DNA from 3 places in the Serratia sp. PL7 genome. Region 1 is predicted to be linked to each of the others. Evidence: riboswitches for the same ligand, from Rfam matches in the RefSeq annotation. Region 1 holds a riboswitch; each other region holds the start of a gene.
What was found. A riboswitch is a leader RNA that binds a small molecule or an ion and turns the genes downstream of it on or off. The one in region 1 is predicted to bind manganese.
Positions count from the first base shown of each region.

Region 2: it holds a riboswitch for manganese, as region 1 does, so the genes downstream of both, mntP (manganese efflux pump MntP) here and mntP (manganese efflux pump MntP) in region 1, are expected to answer to the same signal.
Region 3: it holds a riboswitch for manganese, as region 1 does, so the genes downstream of both, N6G83_RS51430 (sodium:calcium antiporter) here and mntP (manganese efflux pump MntP) in region 1, are expected to answer to the same signal.

Region 1 covers NZ_CAMFLB010000008.1:220,807-225,172, forward strand. The annotation lists gene N6G83_RS28705 (PTS mannose/fructose/sorbose transporter subunit IIC) at 1-770, shown strand, start outside; gene N6G83_RS28710 (PTS mannose transporter subunit IID) at 786-1,628, shown strand; gene N6G83_RS28715 (DUF986 family protein) at 1,684-2,142, shown strand; yybP-ykoY riboswitch at 2,359-2,539, shown strand; gene mntP (manganese efflux pump MntP) at 2,550-3,116, shown strand; gene rlmA (23S rRNA (guanine(745)-N(1))-methyltransferase) at 3,258-4,097, opposite strand; gene N6G83_RS28730 (polyphenol oxidase family protein) at 4,243-4,366, shown strand, end outside.
Region 2 covers NZ_CAMFLB010000001.1:800,154-804,519, reverse strand. The annotation lists gene N6G83_RS03820 (PTS mannose/fructose/sorbose transporter subunit IIC) at 1-310, shown strand, start outside; gene N6G83_RS03815 (PTS mannose transporter subunit IID) at 326-1,168, shown strand; gene N6G83_RS03810 (DUF986 family protein) at 1,219-1,677, shown strand; yybP-ykoY riboswitch at 1,896-2,083, shown strand; gene mntP (manganese efflux pump MntP) at 2,091-2,660, shown strand; gene rlmA (23S rRNA (guanine(745)-N(1))-methyltransferase) at 2,722-3,540, opposite strand; gene pgeF (peptidoglycan editing factor PgeF) at 3,702-4,366, shown strand, end outside.
Region 3 covers NZ_CAMFLB010000041.1:26,944-31,309, forward strand. The annotation lists gene N6G83_RS51425 (SWIM zinc finger family protein) at 1-1,750, shown strand, start outside; yybP-ykoY riboswitch at 1,784-1,910, shown strand; gene N6G83_RS51430 (sodium:calcium antiporter) at 2,031-3,047, shown strand; gene N6G83_RS51435 (dihydrofolate reductase family protein) at 3,144-3,680, opposite strand; gene N6G83_RS51440 (hypothetical protein) at 3,780-4,366, opposite strand, start outside.

The DNA.
Region 1 (4,366 bases):
TATTTATCGTTGCCTGTATCGCCGGGATGGGTTCCGTCCTGGATGAGTTTCAATTCCACCGCCCGTTAGTGGCCTGTACGCTGATTGGCTTCGTTCTCGGTGACATCAAAACCGGTATCATCATCGGCGGTACGCTGGAAATGATCGCACTGGGTTGGATGAACATCGGGGCTGCGGTTGCGCCCGATGCGGCGTTAGCGTCGATTATTTCCACCATTCTGGTTATCGCCGGTGGGCAAAACATCGGTGCCGGTATTGCCCTGGCGATCCCGCTGGCAGCAGCAGGCCAGGTACTGACCATTATCGTGCGTACCATCACCGTGGCCTTCCAGCATGCGGCGGACAAAGCGGCAGAACGGGGTAACCTGAACGGTATTACCGTGATCCACATCGCGGCCCTGTTGGTACAGGCAATGCGTGTCGCTATTCCTGCGGTGATCGTTGCGGTCTCTGTCGGCACAGCTGGCGTCCACGCCCTGCTTAACTCAATTCCGGAAGTGGTCACAGGCGGTCTGAACATCGCCGGTGGCATGATCGTGGTAGTCGGTTACGCGATGGTCATCAACATGATGCGTGCCGGTTATCTGATGCCATTCTTCTACCTGGGCTTTGTTACCGCAGCCTTCACCAACTTTAACCTGGTCGCACTCGGTGTGATCGGCGTGGTGATGGCGGTGCTCTACATCCAGCTCAGCCCTAAATACAACAAGTCTCAGGTGGTTCAGGCCAACCCTGCCGGTGCCAACGACCTCGATAACGAATTGGACTAGGAATAGGTGAAAGAAATGGTTGATACAACGACTCAAAAGAAACTGACACCTGCCGATATTCGAGGCGTATTCGTACGCTCCAACCTGTTCCAGGGTTCATGGAACTTCGAACGTATGCAGGCGCTAGGTTTTTGCTTCTCCATGGTGCCGGTGATCCGTCGCCTGTACCCAGACAATAACGACGAACGCAAGCAGGCAATCAAACGCCATCTTGAGTTCTTCAATACGCAACCGTTCGTCGCAGCGCCAATCCTTGGCGTTACCATGGCGATGGAAGAACAGCGTGCCAACGGCGCACCGATCGACGATGCGGCCATCAACGGCATCAAAGTAGGTCTGATGGGGCCACTGGCCGGCGTAGGTGACCCGATATTCTGGGGTACCGTTCGCCCGGTATTTGCCGCATTGGGTGCGGGTATTGCCATGAGTGGCAGCCTGCTCGGCCCACTATTGTTCTTCGTGATGTTTAACCTGGTGCGCCTGTTGGTTCGTTACTACGGTGTCGCCTACGGCTATCGCAAAGGGGTCGATATCGTTAGCGATATGGGCGGTGGTTTCCTGCAAAAACTGACGGAAGGGGCGTCCATCCTCGGCCTGTTTGTCATGGGGGCCCTGGTTAACAAGTGGACGCACGTCAATATCCCGCTGGTGGTGTCGAAAATTACCGACCAAACCGGGCAAACCCACGTAACCACGGTACAAACCATCCTTGATCAGCTGATGCCTGGCTTGGTACCGCTGCTGCTGACCTTCGGTTGTATGTGGTTGCTGCGCCGGAAGGTCAACGCGCTGTGGATCATCATCGGCTTCTTCGCCATCGGTATCTTCGGTTATTGGATTGGTCTGTTAGGTCTGTAATAGCAATTGATAGCCGGGGGGCAACCCCCGGTTTTTTTATTTATGGAGTGGTGAGATGTCGCTGACCGATGGCGTAATACTGATTTTTATTCTGCTGATGCTGGCGTATGCGCTGTATGACGAGTTCGGCATGAACCTGCTGAAAGGCAAAACGCTGTTAAAGGTGCAGCTCAAGCGGGGTAACCGTCTGGACTGCCTGATTTTCGTCGGTCTGATTGCTATTCTGCTCTACCGCAACCTGGTCGAGCAGGGAGCGCCGATAACCACCTACCTGCTAATTTCCCTGGCGTTGATTGCGGTATATATCTCCTATATCCGTTGGCCCAAGATGTTGTTTAAAGCCACCGGCTTCTTCTATGCAAATGCGTTTATTGACTATCGACGCATCAAATCCATGAATTTATCCGAAGATGGCATTCTGGTTATCGACTTAGAACAGCGTCGGTTATTAATCCAGGTTACGCACCTGGATGACCTGGAAAAAATCTATAATTTTTTCCTTGAAAATAAATGAGTTAAACAACCCCACTCCATACTGATTAATTGACAATAATTTTTTTGGGTAATTAATCAGCATGGCTGGTGTTTTTTCTGCTTATTATTTCCACACCTTTGATGCAACTATCGCCATTATTCCCCTCAATAAACACGCTAATGAAAATAAGTCTCAATTTCACCCAATACCCAGTGAAATTAAACGTTGTCCGCAGCAAAAATATTATGGTATGGTTGCGCCGTCATTGGGGAGTAGCCGGTTTCTGGGGAGTCATAACCAGAAACGCCCGTATCAACATACTCGTTTCGTCAGCGAAACGTGGTGCGGGCAGCCAGGTAGGTTGGCGAGACCATAGGCACGTAACTCCGTCGTAAGGTTGGGGGTGGGTTACGTGTATATGGAGCCACCCGGCCGAGACTATTTCAATGAACCTTTCCGCAACTCTTATCCTGGCTTTTGGCATGTCTATGGACGCGTTTGCCGCGTCGATCGGCAAAGGTGCCACTCTGCATCAACCGCGTTTTCGCGAAGCTATCCGTACCGGTCTGATCTTTGGCATCATTGAAGCCATTACCCCGCTGATCGGCTGGGGCATAGGTCTGTTTGCCAGCCAATACATCATGGAATGGGATCACTGGGTCGCCTTTAGCCTGCTGTTTATCCTTGGCACACGCATGATCGTTGAAGGGGTGAAAAACAAACCGGAAGAAGAGAAAGTCAATCGTCATGGTTTTTGGGTGCTGGTTGCTACGGCCATTGCCACCAGTCTGGATGCGATGGCAATCGGCGTAGGTCTGGCATTCCTGCAGGTTAATATCCTGCATACCGCGATGGCGATAGGTATGGCGACCATGATCATGGCCACGCTGGGGATGATGGTTGGCCGGTTTATCGGCCCGCTGTTGGGCAAGCGCGCGGAAATTCTTGGCGGCGTGGTGTTGATCGGGATTGGCTTTAATATCCTGCTGGAGCACTTGGGCTACCTGGCTTAATCTCTGGCGACGAAGCATACTCCCTCACCCTCTCCCCAAGGAGAGGGAACCGATCGAGTTCGTTGATCTTTTTGCGTAATACCTCAACTTTCTTGCTTTTACACCCTAGTTTTCGAAGCTACTCTGGCCAGCTCCCTCGCCCTATGGGAGAGGGTTGGGGTGAGGGGCGACCCGGCGGTATAAGCGGATAGCGAAATCCGTCTCACAGGCAAAGGTCGCCATGTCTAGCAAACCTTGCTGCACCTCCGGCGAAGCGCGCCAGGCAAACGGCGTCATCTGCAACAGATTGGCAGCCTGCTCACCCGGCAGCGCCATCGGATAAGCCAGTGACTCGGCCAAATCACAGCTGAAGCCCTCAAGCTGCTCATCATGCTCCGCATGCAATTGAACCTCCTGATAAACCTGCTGTTTTAGCTGATAAAGGTGACGCGGCCCCGGTGACACCGTCACAACCACCCCACCCGGCTTGACTACCCGCGCCAATTCCTCGGCTTTACAGGGTGCATAGATACGTAACACCGCATCGAGCGACGCGTCGGCAAACGGTAGGCGATGGCTGGAAGCCACGCAGAAAGAGACCGCCGGGTAGCGTTTGGCCGCCGAGCGAATCGCCACCTTGGCGACATCCAGGCCATACACCGCCACAATCCGCTCCTGAGACAAGCTTGCAGCCACGGCGGCCGTGTAATAGCCTTCACCACAACCAATATCCAGCAGTGCCTGTGGTTCAATAGGCAAGGTGTTGGCTAACAGTTCGGCCACCCGCTGTTGCAACGGCTGGTAGTAGCCGCCGTCAAGAAATGCGCGGCGGGCCTGCATCATCTCGGCACTGTCACCCGGCTGTTTAGAACGCTTGTGTTGCACCGGCATTAAGTTGACGTACCCTTCTTTGGCACGGTCGAATTGATGGTTATTTTCGCAACGCCACTGTTGGTTTGCGAAATCAAGCGGTTGGAAGCACAGGGGGCACTGATAAGACATGGATGAGATCCCAGAGAGAGATGGCGCGGGTAGTCTAAAGAAGGCTGGTGTACGATGCAAGGCGGATGCCCATCTGCCACTAGCCAAGTAATCCAAAAGCTGGCTACACTGGATATCTCCTCTCAGCCACAGGCAAAGACGTTCTATGACCGACTATTCCCCGCTGCTCAGCGGCGTTCCTGGCATCGCTCATGGCTTTGGCAATAAAGGTGCCCTTCTGCCAACGCCGTTACAACCCTTTCGCAATACGCTGCCTGAGAAAAAACAGG
Region 2 (4,366 bases), on a different contig from region 1:
CGCCGGGGTACACGCCCTGCTCAACTCGATCCCGGAAGTGGTCACCAGCGGCCTGAACATCGCCGGCGGCATGATCGTCGTGGTCGGTTACGCAATGGTGATTAACATGATGCGCGCCGGCTACCTGATGCCGTTCTTCTATCTCGGTTTCGTTACCGCTGCCTTCACCAACTTCAACCTGGTGGCGCTCGGCGTCATTGGCGTGGTGATGGCCGTGCTGTATATCCAGCTCAGCCCGAAATACAACAAGTCTCAAGTTGTACAGGCCGGCCCGGCTAACGCGAACGATCTCGATAACGAACTCGACTAGGAATAGGTGAGAGAAATGGTTGATACAACTGCTCAAAAGAAACTCACGCCGGCCGATATTCGCGGCGTATTCCTGCGTTCGAACCTGTTCCAGGGTTCATGGAACTTCGAACGCATGCAGGCGCTGGGTTTTTGCTTCTCGATGGTGCCGGTGATCCGCCGCCTGTATCCGGAAAACAATGACGATCGCAAACAGGCGATCAAGCGTCACCTGGAGTTCTTCAACACCCACCCTTACGTGGCGGCGCCGGTGCTCGGTGTGACCATGGCGATGGAAGAGCAACGCGCCAACGGCGCGCCGATCGATGACGCCGCAATCAACGGCATCAAGGTCGGTTTGATGGGGCCTTTAGCGGGCGTCGGTGACCCGATCTTCTGGGGCACCGTGCGACCGGTGTTCGCCGCGCTTGGGGCGGGCATCGCCATGAGCGGCAGCCTGCTTGGACCGATCCTGTTCTTCGTGCTGTTCAACCTGGTGCGCCTGCTGACCCGCTACTACGGCGTGGCCTACGGTTACCGTAAAGGGGTCGATATCGTCAACGACATGGGCGGCGGCTTCCTGCAGAAACTGACGGAAGGAGCGTCCATTCTCGGCCTGTTTGTCATGGGGGCGCTGGTCAACAAGTGGACGCACGTGAATATCCCGCTAGTGGTGTCCAAGATAACCGACCAGACCGGGCATACCAACGTCACCACGGTGCAGACCATCCTCGACCAGCTGATGCCGGGCCTGGTGCCGTTGCTGCTGACCTTCGCCTGTATGTGGCTGCTGCGCAAGAAAGTCAACGCGCTGTGGATCATCATCGGCTTCTTCGTCATCGGTATCTTTGGCTATTGGATTGGCCTGCTGGGCCTGTAATCGTTCGAAACGGCCGGGGGGCAACCCCCGGCTTTTTTATGGAGCAAGAGATGTCACTGACCGACGCCGTACTGATGCTGTTTATCGCCCTGCTGTTGCTGTATTCGCTGTACGACGAATTCGGCATGGATCTGCTGAAAGGTAAAACGCGGCTCAAAGTACCGCTTAAACGCCGCCACCGCCTCGACAGCCTGATTTTCGTCGGCCTGATCGCCATTCTGATTTACCGCAATGTCACCGACAACGGTGCGGTATTAACCACCTATCTGCTTATTTCTTTGGCGTTGCTCGCCATCTATATTTCTTATATTCGCGCTCCCAAGATGGTGTTTAAAGCGCACGGTTTTTTCTTCGCCAATGTGTTTGTCGAATATAACCGCATTAAAGCCATGAATTTATCGGAGGACGGCATTCTGGCCGTCGACCTGGAACAGCGCCGGCTGTTGGTTCAGGTGACCCACCTGGACGACCTGGAGAAGATTTACCACTTTTTTGTTGATAATCAATAAATAAAGAAAAATTAACGTTATTTTAGCTCAAACCTTGCGCTGCTTGTGGGTAATTAATCGGCAGCGCAATCTCCTTTCTGACTATTATTTCTGCAACATTGTTACCCCTGGCTACATTATATTCCCGCATGAAATTAGATTAATGAAAACGAGTCTCAATTAAGAACAAACATTGCCATAGAATAAGGTTGTCCGTGGCGGAAATAATATGATATGGTTGCGCCGTCATTGGGGAGTAGCCGGTTTCTGGAGAATAAAAAGCCAGAAACGCCCGTATCAACATACTCGTTTCGCCGTAAGAAACGTGGTGCGGGCAGCCAGGTAAGGTTGGCGAGACCATAGACACGTAACTCCGTCGTTTGGTTGGGGGTGGGTTACGTGTATATGGAGCCACCCGGCCGAGGCTATTTCACATGAACCTTTCAGCAACGCTTATTCTCGCTTTTGGCATGTCCATGGATGCTTTCGCCGCGTCGATCGGCAAAGGTGCCAGCTTGCATCAACCCCGTTTCCGCGAAGCGATCCGCACCGGCCTGATCTTCGGCGTGGTCGAAGCGATCACCCCGCTCATCGGTTGGGCCATCGGCCTGTTCGCCAGTCAATACATCATGGAATGGGACCACTGGGTCGCCTTCTCGCTGCTGTTCATTCTCGGCATGCGCATGATCGTCGAAGGGGTACGTAACAAGCCCGATGAAGAAGAGAAGGTCAAACGTCATGGTTTCTGGTTGCTGGTCGCCACCGCCATCGCCACCAGCCTCGACGCGATGGCCATCGGCGTCGGTCTGGCTTTCCTGCAGGTGAACATCGTGCATACCGCGATGGCCATCGGCTGCGCCACCATGATCATGGCGACGCTAGGCATGATGATCGGCCGCTTTATCGGCCCGCTGCTGGGCAAGCGCGCCGAAATCCTCGGCGGCGTGGTGCTGATCGGTATCGGCGTCAACATTCTGCTGGAGCACCTCGGCTACCTGGCCTGAAGCGCTCGCTTTGAAAAAAACCTGCCGCGGCAGGTTTTTTTGTTTTTGAGTTCAAGGCCCCTTAAGCGCGACGTCGGTACAACGCCAGCACGAAGTCCGTCTCGCACACAAACTCGCCGCTCTCGGCCAACCGCTGTTGCACCTCCGGCGTGGCGCGCCAGGCGAACGGCGTCATCTGCAGCAGATTGGCGGCCTGCGTGCCCGGTAGGGTCATCGTATAGGCCAGCGCCTCTTTGCGCTCGCAGTCGAATCCGGCGAACTGTTCATCCTGTTCGGCATGCAGCTGCACCTGCTGGTACACCTGCTCTTTCAGCTGGTACAGATGACGCGGGCCCGGCGACACCGTCAGCACCACGCCGCCCGGCTTCACTACCCGTGCCAGCTCCTCCGCCTTGCAAGGTGCATAAATGCGCAAGACCGCATCCAACGCACCATCGGCGAACGGCAAACGGTGACTGGAAGCGACGCAGAACGAGACCGCCGGATAACGTTTAGCGGCGTAGCGGATCGCCACCTTGGCGACATCCAGCCCATTGACCGCCATATTGCGCTCCTGGGCCAGCCTGGCGGCCACCGCGGCAGTGTAATACCCTTCCCCACAGCCTATGTCCAACAACGCGCCAGCATCGGCCGCCAGCGCCAAATCCAGCCACTCGGCCACCTGCTCTTGCAACGGCTGATAATATCCACCGTCGAGAAACGCTCGCCGCGCCTGCATCATTTCCGCGCTGTCTCCCGGCTGCTTCGATCGCTTGTGCTGTACCGGCAGCAGATTGACGTAGCCCTCTTTGGCCTGATCGAACTGATGATTGCCGCCACAACGCCAGTGTTGTGATGAAAAATGCAGCGATTGATGACACAGGGGACATTGATAAGACATGAATGGGCTTCCAGAGAGACAGGGCGCGGCTAGTCTAAAGAAGGCGCCGGTTTGATGCAAGGCGCATCCCCACTCGCTTTCGCCGCCAACAACACCTGGCCAAGCGGGGAAAAAGCTGGCTACACTGAGAGTCTGTTTTCTCACGCAGGTGAACATAACTTATGAGCGATCGTTCCGCGCTGCTCGATGCGGTGCCTCACATTCAGCACGGCTTCGGCAGCAAACTCGCGCTGCTGCCAGGGCATCTACTGCCCTACAGCGCCACGCTGCCGGAAAAAAAGCAGGTACACGGCACCCGCATCGTCGACGTGCTGCAACCGGCGCAGGCGTGCGGCGAGGCCGATGGTTTCTACACTCGCCAGCCCGGCATTCTGATCAGCGTACTGACGGCGGACTGTCTGCCGGTGCTGTTCAGCCGCCGCGACGGTGGCGCTATCGCGGCGGTACACGCCGGCTGGCGCGGGTTACTGGACGGCATTCTGGAGCAGATGGCGTCCCGCATTCGCCAAGATGGCGACACCGCCGATTGGGTGGTGTCTATCGGCCCCGCCGCCGGCCCATGCTGCTACGAAGTCGATGAAGCGCTGGTGGAGAATTTTAAACAGCGCCTGCCGCTGCCCGCCACGCTGATCAGCCCGCATTACCGGCATCTGGATCTGGCCGCAATTGCCGAATACAAGCTGACGGCGCTCGGTTTCGCCGCCGTTGACCGCGCCGGCAGTTGCACCATCTGCACGCCGGACGTCGACCCGCAGCGGCCGCAGCGCTTCAAATACACCAGCTATCGCCGCAACAGCCATCGGCGCGCGCAGGATCCGACGCATCC
Region 3 (4,366 bases), on a different contig from region 1:
TGCTCAGCCGCAAGAACCTGCACCGGCTTGGTCCCCAGCCAAATTTAGTGAACAGCTTGGCGATGTCCCGGTCTCGGTTATTAGCCGGGCTAAAAAGCTGATCCAGAGCAGCGTAGTGGTGCAATTGAGCAAAGGCAGCGGGGCGCAAGCCACTCCGTCAGCGCGTTTACCGATGTGTGACGTGCGATTTTTCTCCCGCAGCAGCCTAGCTCATGCACGCTGTGACTGTATTCAGGAGACGATTTGCGAACATATTGTGATGGCGGTCTGGGGTTTTGAGCAGGCCGAACTCAGCCAGCCAGACTTTGAGCAGTTAACGCTGCAAATCAGTTTGCCTGACGGCGAACAGGCGAAGGCAAACGCCTTATTCGACCAATCAGAAGCAGTGTTATTACAAACGTCGTTGGATAAATTGCTGCTCAAGCTGTGGTCGGACGGCAGCAGCCAGCCTGAGACGGCCATCAAACCCCTGATGGCAGAAGTGAGTCGCCATGCCCAGCAGCTTCAGTGGCGCTGGATTAGCGAAAGCCTGGCGGATATTCAGCAAGGGATGGCCGATCAACATAATCGTTCAAGCCGCTATCATCCGGTCGAATTCTTGCAGCGCATCAGCGGGCTTTCCGCCCGGTTGGTCGCGGCCAGGTGCATGGACCAACAGGCGCAGCAGCAGACCTTACCACGCCTTCCGGCGGCTGAAATTCTTGGCCTGGGCGTCAAAGGTGAGATCCAGCTGGAACATCTGAAACTGGTTTCACTCGGTGCGCGTTATTGGGCAGACGAGCAGCAGGAAGGGGTGGATCTGATCTATACCGACCCGGACTCCCAAGCGCTGATGGTGATCGAACGCCAGTGGCCTAGAAATAGCGATCCACAAGGCGTGGCGACGCCGATAGGCAGCCGCAGGATTGCCGGCCACCCGGTAAAAAAACTGGCGGCCTGCCAGGTGATCACCAATGCCGCCAAACGCCGGGCAAACGGAGCGTTGGACATTGCCAGCGGTAAGCAATATACCAGCGTATTGCCGCTCTCTGCCCGTGCGTGGGAGCTGCTGGGGGAACCGCTCAGGCAGCCTGATGCGGCAGCGCTGAAGCGTCATCTCCAGCAGGCATTGCCGGATTTTGTACGCCCGAGACAGCCGATCGAACAGCTGCATATTTTACCGGTTAGCGAGGTGCTCGACTGGTGCTGGGACCCGGCCTTGCAGTGCTTGCAGCTTGAACTCTTAAGCGGAGAGGCGGGTAATGATAATTTGGTGACAGTGTCACTAAATTACGATAGTGCTGCCCCTCAGGCTATCGAGGTATTGGCCAGGGCAATGCTCACGCCAGCAACTCCGCCGCGGTTGATTTCAGGCAGGGTGAAGATCGCGTCAGGCAAACTGATTATCGAGCCGTTAGCCGTCGCCAGTGACACCCAGATTTTCTCGCTGTGTGCCGATGAGGCTGAGCCTTTCCCGATGGAGCGCCAGGCCGATCTGCAACAGCGCTCAGGCATGCAACAAGCGTTGGCAGACACCGAAACGTTACTGGCTCAGTGGTTACAGCAGGGGATCCGGCATCAAGGAGGGCGCGGGATTGAGCGGGTGGAAATGTTAGCCGAGGCGCTAAATGGCTATGGCCTGGTGCAGCTGTCTGCATGGTTAAACGAGTTACCCGAGCGTATTCGCTCCAATAACCACACGCAATTAGTCCAGCGGTTGATGACGATTTATCAAACGCTGCGCCTGGTGAAAGGCCGGCAGAGTAATTGACTTTGACAGCGCCATGACAGTTCGACTAAGCTTGCCCCACTCATTTGGGGAGTAGCCTTCCTTCATCATGAAGGAGGATGTGTCAACATACTCAGCAATTTGCTGTGGCACATCCGTCTATCAGATTGGCGAGACCATAGGGGTAATATTTCTTTTGGATTGGACGAGGAATATTACACCATGGTTTGCTACGTCCAGTCGGTATTTCCATTATGTCTCTTTTTGCTGCTTTACCCTCAACTAACCTCACCCAAAAGCCTGGCGAATTGAGGGCTAAAGGATGACGCTGTCATTTTTCCAACTCGCAATATCTTTAGTCGTCATATTGATTGCCTCCGAAATTTTCACCAATGCCCTGGAGCACCTTGGCGAAAGGTTGAAGATCTCTGAAGGGGTAACCGGTTCGCTTTTTGCCGCCATTGGCACCGCCTTACCTGAAACCATGGTGCCCATTTTGGCCCTGGTTGCCGGTACGTCAGCGGCTAATGTTAACGAAGAGATTGGCGTAGGGGCGATATTGGGCGCGCCGCTGATGCTGTCTACGCTGTCGATCTTTTTGATGGCGCTGGCCGTGGTAAGACGGCGGGGGGTTAACGGGTCAATCACCCCAGAGCCTACGGGGTTTATACGGGATACGCGTTTCTTCCTGATGGCTTTTGTGTTAGCCGCAATCGCCTTGTTCATTCCTGTGGAAATGAAAGTCGCCAGGATGGGTGTCAGCGTTTTGTTAGTCTTGCTCTATGTCACCTATATTGTAAAAACCTTACACGCTTCGAAAAAACTAGTGGCTGAAGGCAATGGAACTGCGGCAGATAACGTCATGTTCTTATCCCGAGTGGGGTTGCCCACCACGCTATTTACCATCATCCTGCAAACCTTAATGGGTTTGGGCGTATTGGTAGCAGGGGCTTTAGGTTTTATAGACGGTGTTGCCGCAGTATCGGAAAAGCTTGGCATCTCGGTGTTATTGCTGTCATTGATTATCATTCCTATAGCTACCGAATTGCCAGAGAAGGTGAACAGCATTCTGTGGATACGTAAAGGAAAGGATACCCTGGCATTAGGCAATATTACCGGCGCAATGGTTTTCCAAGGCACGATATTACCCGCCATCGGTATATTATTGACGCCATGGCAGCCCCGGCATGAAGTGTTGATCGGGGTATTTATTACGCTTTCATCGGCATTTTGGCTGTGGATCAATGCCAGAAACAAAAAGCTGAAAGTGTGGATGTTATTTATTAATGGGGCTTTTTATTTCGCTTATATTCTCGCCTCAATATTATTGAGCCGCTAACGGTATCAATAGCCTCACGGCGATAAATTATACTGACAAACGTAAACTGCAGGATGGCGCTCCACTATAACCATCCTGCATGGTGACTAAGCGTCACTATTTTCTTATAGATAACACGGTTTCTAGCGCACCACTTTGTAAAAATCTGTTCGTCACTGGTGTCACAACCACACTACGGTTGACGGGTAGGATCTTGATCCCTTCCCCCAGGAATACGGGAATGGTTGTGATATATAATTGGTCTAACTCCCCAGCATCGGCGAAAAATGCAGCGGACTTACCTCCTCCAACAACCCAAACATCCTTACCTTTTGCCGCCAGTTTTGCATGCCTGGCAATATCATTAGCATTCCCACTCACTTTACTTATGCCTGTGCCTTGCGGTATTGCCAGATCCTGACTTGTCAAAATGAACGCCGGAACATCTTTATAAGGCCAGTCGCCATGGGCATTTTCCATTATCCAGCTGTATGTTTTTCCTCCCATAATCACCGCGCCAATACTCTGGTAGAAGTCATCATAAGGTGTAGCATCATCGCCTAAGATAAAATTAGTCAGCCAGTCAAGCTCATGATCCTGGGTGGCAATGTAGCCATCCATAGATGCTGCAACATAATAAATTAACTTCGACATTCTATATCCTTAATTTGCTGATTGAGCCTGTCGGGAGCAGCAGGTTCGTTACTTTCGCTTCTTCAACTGCTGGGTAGCGAATTTCACCACTTTGTTCATCTAGGATGCAGGCAGGGCTGGATTCTGGGCAACCTCTTGCCTCAACGGCTCAAATGGGCACTGGTTGAATAAGCGGAGGATCGCTACCGGGGTCAAAGGGTTGAGTGCCAGTGAACGGTTAAACTGAAACAGGCTGTTGGCAGTGTCGTACAAATTGGTTTCAGAAGCCGGAAATTCAGAATAGCCAAAGGTGCGGAACGGCGGCGTTTTATCACGCACTTGAGGATAGTTATCTGCGAGTTGTTCAGCCCAACGAGAAAAAATTGGCCAATCTATGACGTTATCTTCCGCCAGTGCGGCCATACCGGCAAAGCTATCCTCAGTAAACACATAGGGATGCTGCGCCAGCTTTTGCCATACGAGTCGGGCGCCTGTGCTCGGATTTGGATTAAGGAAAAACTGCCGGTTATGAGCCAGCCTGCTCAGGATAAACAGATCCATCGATTGGCTAAGCTGGGTCAATATATGACTGGAAATGGCGCGTTCCGCCAGCTCACCGCTAACCCAGACATTGGCGTCGTCCAGTAGCTCCATCATCAACATTTCATCGTCATGATAGCGGGAAACCAGTCGACACCTTACCAAAT